Regions from separate parts of the Streptomyces inhibens genome, predicted to be linked through region 2. Evidence: predicted binding sites of a transcription regulator. Region 2 holds the regulator's gene; the other holds the start of a gene.
What was found. Region 2 encodes HspR, which represses chaperone genes until heat shock. Its sites were predicted from a motif close to TTGAGNNNNNNNNNCTCAA; they were not measured.
Positions count from the first base shown of each region.

Region 1: lon (endopeptidase La) is a predicted target of HspR. The motif match lies at 1,645-1,663, and genes of this name have one in related genera.

Region 1 covers NZ_CP084681.1:6,635,783-6,639,185, forward strand. The annotation lists gene KI385_RS30170 (YfbM family protein) at 1-488, opposite strand, end outside; gene KI385_RS30175 (pentapeptide repeat-containing protein) at 665-1,516, shown strand; gene lon (endopeptidase La) at 1,686-3,403, shown strand, end outside.
Region 2 covers NZ_CP084681.1:4,792,302-4,795,704, reverse strand. The annotation lists gene dnaK (molecular chaperone DnaK) at 1-3, shown strand, start outside; gene grpE (nucleotide exchange factor GrpE) at 1-653, shown strand, start outside; gene dnaJ (molecular chaperone DnaJ) at 699-1,868, shown strand; gene KI385_RS21900 (heat shock protein transcriptional repressor HspR) at 1,870-2,322, shown strand; gene KI385_RS21895 (hypothetical protein) at 2,427-2,831, opposite strand; gene KI385_RS21890 (hypothetical protein) at 2,828-3,064, opposite strand; gene KI385_RS21885 (pyridoxamine 5'-phosphate oxidase family protein) at 3,240-3,403, opposite strand, start outside.

The DNA.
Region 1 (3,403 bases), 1.8 Mb from region 2:
AGCATGGCGTCCCCCTTGTCCGCGGCCGCGCGGAAGAACGGCCGCAGGAGGTCGTAGTACCCGCTCACATAGTCCAGCGGCTCGCCCCGCTCCCACACGATCGCCGGATACACCTCGGCCCTGGCGAGGTCCTCCGGCCCGACACCGGCCGTCAGGCCGGCGCCGGACATCTCCGCCAGCGCCCCGGCGGCGGTTCGCACCTGCCCGGGTGTGAGGTAACGGGGTGGGCCGTAGCCCCAGTCCTCCGCGTCGGGGACGGCCTGCTCGCCATGGACGATGTCCACCGGGAAGGCCGCGCGGCGCAGCAGGAAACCGAGGGCGTCCCAGGCCTTGTCGACGTCCAGGCAGCGCGCCCGCGCCGGCTCGGGGCGCTGCGCGGACTCGGCTTCCATCCGCCCGATGACCAGCTTCAGCGCCCACTCGGGATCGCCGAGGGCGCGGTCGAGTTCGGCAGGTGTGACACGTGCGTACTCTCCGATCATGCTCATGGTCCCGAGGCTAGGGGCGACCACCGACAACGCCGGGCGGCGGACGGCGCGGTGCCCGGCCGCGGCGATCGAAACCGGCCGGGCGGGGCCCGCTTCTCCTCCTGGGAGAATGGTGGCTTCCTTCCGGGCGCGGCCCTGAGCCACGCCCGCCGGCCGGCCGCAGGAGTACACGCACCTTGTCCCCAGACCGCGCGCGATCGACAGACCGCGAACAATCAATTCCGGACATCGTCGATCTCGGCCTGCAGTCCGACTGCGGCAGCTGCTTCGGACTGTGCTGTGTCGCGCTGCCGTTCGCCGCCTCGGCGGACTTCGCGATCGACAAGGACGCCGGCCGGCCCTGCCCGAATCTGCAGACGGACTTCCGCTGCGGCATCCACACCGAACTGCGGCCGCGCGGCTTCTCCGGCTGCACCGTCTTCGACTGCTTCGGCGCCGGACAGAAGGTCTCCCAGGTCACCTTCGGCGGCCAGGACTGGCGGCAGGCGCCGGGCACCGCCCGGCAGATGTTCGACGTCTTCCCCGTCATGCGGCAGCTGCACGAACTCCTCTGGTACCTGGCCGAGGCGCTGACCCTGCGGCCCGCCCGCCCGGTGCACGCCGATCTGCGCGCCGCGCTGGAGAAGACCGAAGGTCTCACCCGCGGCAGCGCCCAGGAGCTCGCGGAGCTGGAGGTGGCGGCCCACCGGGGCGAGGTCAACGCGCTGCTGCTGCGCACCAGTGAGCTCGTACGGGCCAAGGTCCCGGGCCGTAAGAAGGAGCGGCGGGGCGCCGACCTCATGGGCGCCCGGCTCAAGGGGGCGAACCTCCAGGGCGCCAACCTCCGCGGGGCGTATCTCATAGCGGCCGACCTCCAGGGCGCGGACCTGCGCACGGCGGACCTGATCGGAGCGGATCTGCGGGATGCCGATCTGCGCGGCGCCGACCTGACCGGCGCCATCTTCCTCACCCAGGCCCAGCTCAACGCGGCCAGGGGCGACGCCGCCACCAAGTTGCCGGCGGCGCTGAACCGGCCGGCCCACTGGTAGTGAAGGGTCGCCTGCCCGGCCCAGCTGTCGGCCACGGCCGTGGCGGTGGGCCGGGCGGCGCGGCCGGCAGCCGCCCCTGATCGCTCACAGCGAACGCGCGAGAGGGAACATCCCCTGCCCCGGCTGCATTGAGTGGGTAAAGCTCAACTTGCTTGCCGAAGGGGAGATCATGGCTTCGACGTCCACATCGCTCACTCTGCCCGTGCTGCCCCTCGATGACGAGGTCGTCCTCCCGGGCATGGTGGTGCCGCTGGACCTGTCCGACGCGGATGTCCGCGCCGCGGTGGAGGCCGCGCAGGCCGCCGCCTCATCGGGTAACAAGCCGCGGGTGCTGCTTGTGCCCCGGGTCGACGGCACCTACGCGGGGATCGGCACGCTCGGGCGGATCGAGCAGGTCGGACGGCTGTCCGACGGCGATCCCGGAGCCCTGATCCGAGGCTTGGGCCGGGTGCGGATCGGTTCCGGTACGACCGGGCCCGGTGCCGCGCTCTGGGTGGAGGGGACGACCGTCGAGGAGACGGTCCCCGAACCGCTGCCCGGCTCGGTCGCCGAACTCGTCACGGAGTACAAGGCGCTGGCCACCAGCTGGCTGCGCAAGCGCGGCGCCTGGCAGGTCGTCGACCGCGTCCAGCAGATCGAGGATGTGCCCACCCTCGCCGACAACTCCGGCTACTCGCCGTTCCTGACCACCGAACAGAAGGTCCAGCTGCTGGAGACCGTCGACCCGGTCGCACGGCTGAAGTTCGCCACCGAGGCGCTGCGCCACCACCTCGCCGAGCAGGATGTCGCCGAGTCCATCGCCAAGGACGTCCAGGAGGGCGTCGACAAGCAGCAGCGGGAGTTCATGCTGCGGCGGCAGCTGGAGGCGGTCCGTAAGGAACTCGCCGGGCTCAATGGCGATCCGGAGGACGAGAGCGACGACTACCGCGCCCGTGTGGAGGCCGCCGACCTGCCCGAGGACGTCCGCAAGGCCGCCCTCAAGGAGGTCGACAAGCTGGAGCGGTCCAGCGACCAGAGCCCCGACGCCTCCTGGATCCGCACCTGGCTGGACACCGTCCTCGAACTGCCGTGGAACGAACGAACTGATGACAGCGCTTCCGCCTACGACATCGCCGGCGCCAAGGAGGTCCTGGACGCGGACCACTCGGGCCTGGAGGACGTCAAGGAGCGGATCACCGAATACCTGGCCGTCCGCAAGCGGCGGGCGGAGCGCGGCCTCGGCCTCGTGGGAGGCCGTCGCGGAGGGGCTGTGCTGGCGCTCGTCGGGCCGCCCGGTGTCGGCAAGACCTCGCTCGGCGAGTCCGTCGCGCGGGCCATGGGCCGTAAGTTCGTCCGGGTCGCGCTCGGCGGCGTCCGGGACGAGGCGGAGATCCGCGGTCACCGCCGTACGTATGTCGGCGCGCTGCCCGGCCGGATCGTACGGGCTATCAAGGAAGCCGGGTCGATGAACCCGGTGGTGCTGCTCGACGAGATCGACAAGGTGGGATCCGACTTCCGGGGCGACCCGGCCGCCGCCCTCCTGGAGGTCCTGGACCCCGCGCAGAACCACACCTTCCGCGACCACTACCTGGAGGTCGAACTCGACCTCAGCGATGTGGTCTTCCTGGCCACCGCCAACGTCCTCGAAGCCATCCCCGAGCCGCTGCTCGACCGCATGGAGCTGGTCCGGCTGGACGGTTACACCGAGGACGAGAAGGTCGTCATCGCCCGGGACCACCTGCTGCCGCGTCAGCTGGAGCGGGCCGGTCTGGAGCCCGGAGAGGTGACGCTGGAGGACGACGCGCTGCGCAAGCTGGCGGGCGAGTACACCCGTGAAGCGGGCGTACGGAACCTGGAGCGGGCGATCGCCAGGCTGCTGCGCAAGGTGGCCGCCCAGCACGAACTCGG
Region 2 (3,403 bases):
TGACGGAGGAGACCCCGGGCTTCGACGAGAAGCCTGACGTCCCCTCTGACGCCGCTTCCGAAGACGCGGCGCAGGAGGCCGAGTCCGCCGACAAGGCGGGCTCGGCCCCGGCCGGGGACGTAAAGGACGTAGCGCTCCAGGCTCAGCTGGACCAGGTGCGTACCGCGCTCAACGAGCGCACCGCGGACCTTCAGCGGCTCCAGGCGGAGTACCAGAACTACCGCCGTCGGGTGGAGCGGGACCGGGTCACGGTCAAGGAGATCGCCGCGGCGAACCTCCTGTCCGAGCTCCTTCCCACCCTCGACGACATCGGCCGCGCCCGCGAGCACGGCGAACTGGTCGGCGGCTTCAAGTCGGTGGCTGAATCGCTGGAAACCGTGGTCGCCAAGCTGGGTCTGCAGCAGTTCGGCAAGGAGGGCGAGCCCTTCGACCCGACGATCCACGAGGCGCTGATGCACTCGTACGCACCGGACGTCACCGAGACGACGTGCGTGGCGATCCTGCAGCCCGGGTATCGCATCGGTGAGCGCACGATCCGCCCCGCGCGGGTCGCCGTCGCCGAGCCACAGCCGGGCGCGCAGAGCGCCAAGTCAGCCTCCGACGAGGACACCAAGGCTTCGGACGAGGAGAGCGGTGGCCCGGACGAGGGCTGACGTGAGGGCGGATACGAAAACCGCGCGGAAGGAGGGACGTCGGGGATGAGCACCAAGGACTTCGTGGAGAAGGACTACTACAAGGTCCTCGGCGTCCCGAAGGACGCCACCGAGGCGGAGATCAAGAAGGCGTACCGCAAGCTCGCCCGCGAGTTCCACCCGGACGCCAACAAGGGCGACGCCAAGGCCGAGGAGCGCTTCAAGGAGATCTCCGAGGCGAATGACGTCCTGGGCGACAGCAAGCGCCGCAAGGAGTACGACGAGGCGCGGGCGCTGTTCGGCAACGGCGGCTACCGGCCGGGGCCGGGCGGGGCCGGCGGCTCCTTCAACTTCGACCTGGGCGACCTCTTCGGGGGCTCGCAGGGTCAGGGTGGCGGAGGCTTCGGCGGCGGGCTCGGGGATGTCTTCGGCGGCCTGTTCAACCGCGGCGGTACCGGTACCCGTACCCATCCGCGCCGCGGCCAGGACATCGAGTCCGAGGTGACGCTCAGCTTCACCGAGGCGGTGGACGGGGCCACGGTCCCGTTGCGGATGTCCAGTCAGGCGCCGTGCAAAGCGTGTTCGGGCACCGGTGACAAAAACGGTACGCCTCGGGTCTGCCCGACGTGTGTCGGCACCGGCCAGGTCAGCCGGGGCGCGGGCGGCGGCTTCTCGCTCACCGACCCGTGCGCCGACTGCAAGGGCCGGGGCCTGATCGCCCAGGACCCCTGTGAGGTCTGCAAGGGCAGCGGGCGCGCGACGAGCGCCCGCACGATGCAGGTCCGTATCCCCGCGGGCGTCTCCGACGGGCAGCGCATCCGGCTGCGCGGCAAGGGCGCTCCGGGCGAGCAGGGCGGTCCGGCCGGCGATCTGTATGTCGTGGTGCATGTCGATGCCCACCCGGTCTTCGGCCGCAAGGGCGACAACCTCACCGTCACGGTGCCGGTCACCTTCTCGGAGGCCGCGCTCGGCGGTGAGATCAAGGTGCCGACGCTGGGCGGCCCGCCGGTGACGCTGAAGTTGCCGGCCGGTACCCCCAACGGACGCACGATGCGGGCCCGGGGCAAGGGCGCGGCCCGTAAGGACGGCACCCGGGGTGATCTGCTGGTCACCATAGAGGTGGCTGTTCCCAAGGACCTCAGCGACAAGGCGAAGGAAGCGCTGGAGTCCTATCGCGAGGCGACCGCGGGTCAGGACCCGCGGGCGGAGCTGTTCCAGGCCGCGAAGGGAGCTTGAGATGGACAGCCGGGGCGGGCAGCGTCGTAACCCGTATGAACTGACCGATGAGTCGCCGGTGTACGTCATCTCCGTCGCGGCCCAGCTCTCCGGCCTGCATCCGCAGACCCTTCGGCAGTACGACCGGCTGGGGCTGGTCTCGCCCGACCGTACGGCCGGGCGGGGCCGCCGCTATTCGACCCGGGACATCGAACTCCTGCGTACGGTGCAGCAGTTGTCCCAGGACGAGGGCATCAACCTTGCCGGCATCAAGCGCATCATCGAGCTGGAGAACCAGGTCGCGGCCCTGCAGCAGCGGGTCGCCGAGCTCCAGGGCGCCCTGGAGGGCGCGGCCAGCGCGATGCAGCAGCGGGAGGCGGCGGTGCACGCCTCTTATCGGCGCGATCTGGTGCCGTATCAGGATGTGCAGCAGACCAGCGCGCTGGTGGTGTGGCGGCCCAAGCGGCCCGAGTAGTGGCCGGTGCGGGCGCGCCTGGCGCGTGATGTGGCGAAGGGCCGGGGAAGCCCGGCCCTTTCGCATGTCCGGCCCTGCGGCCGCCGGTGGGTGTCGCGGGCCGCTCAGCAGCCGTTGTAGCCGGCCGTGGGCATCGAGAGCCGCCGGTGCACATGCGACTTCATCGCCAGCGTGTAGACCGGCTCGTCGAGGTCGGCGGTCTCCAGCCGGATGCCGGCGGCCGCGCACCGGGCGGTGAATTCATCCGCTCCGTCGATGGCGTTCTCCAGCGCCCGGCGGTTGGGCGTCACGAACACATCGACCAGGCCCTCTTCCACATCACTCCACAGCGCGCTGTGGTCGGCGCGCAGCTGGTGCAGGCTGAGCTGGCAGGTCAGGTGGTAGTCACGGGCTGCCGCCCACTGTTTGCACATGTCGTGCTGGCTGCGGTCATCGACCAGGAACGGATCCTCGTCCAGCTCGGACAGCGGCATCAGGCAGGCGATCGCCGTAACTCGGACCGAGTTCATCGTGCCCTCCGGGGCGTGGCGACTGTGGGGGCGACGATACCCCCGAGCGAGGCCCGCGGTGGAGGGGCGGTGCCGGGCGGCGAGGCGTAACCGCAGGCGTGGCAGATCTTCCAGCCGTCCTGGTTGACGGCGAGTTGGCCGCCGCAGCGCGGGCAGAGCTCGGCGTGCGGGCGTGGCCGGGTGGGGGGTGGACGGCGCGGAACGGTCGTCACGATGCGTACTGCCGACGCCATGCGGCCTCCAGCTGCCGTCTTTTGCACGGGAGGGGGTCGAAGCCGCTCGTCGATGCGCGGAGCTGTTCGGTTCCCGTCGTACCTGAGTACCAGTTGGAGGGTGTATCTCGAATGCGGGGCGTCCGTTTTCAGCCAGGTGCGGATCGGGATGTGCGAGGGGTGCGGGAGCGGGCTCTCAGGCCCGCCCCATCGCCTTGGTCACGGAGATCTCGATCATGACCCGATCAGGGTTGGGCGCCGGCGTGCGGCCGTACCGCTCGGCGTACCGGCCGACCGCATCGGCCACCGACTCCGCGTCCGTACGCACCCGCGCGATGCCCTCCAGCGTCGCCCAGCGCC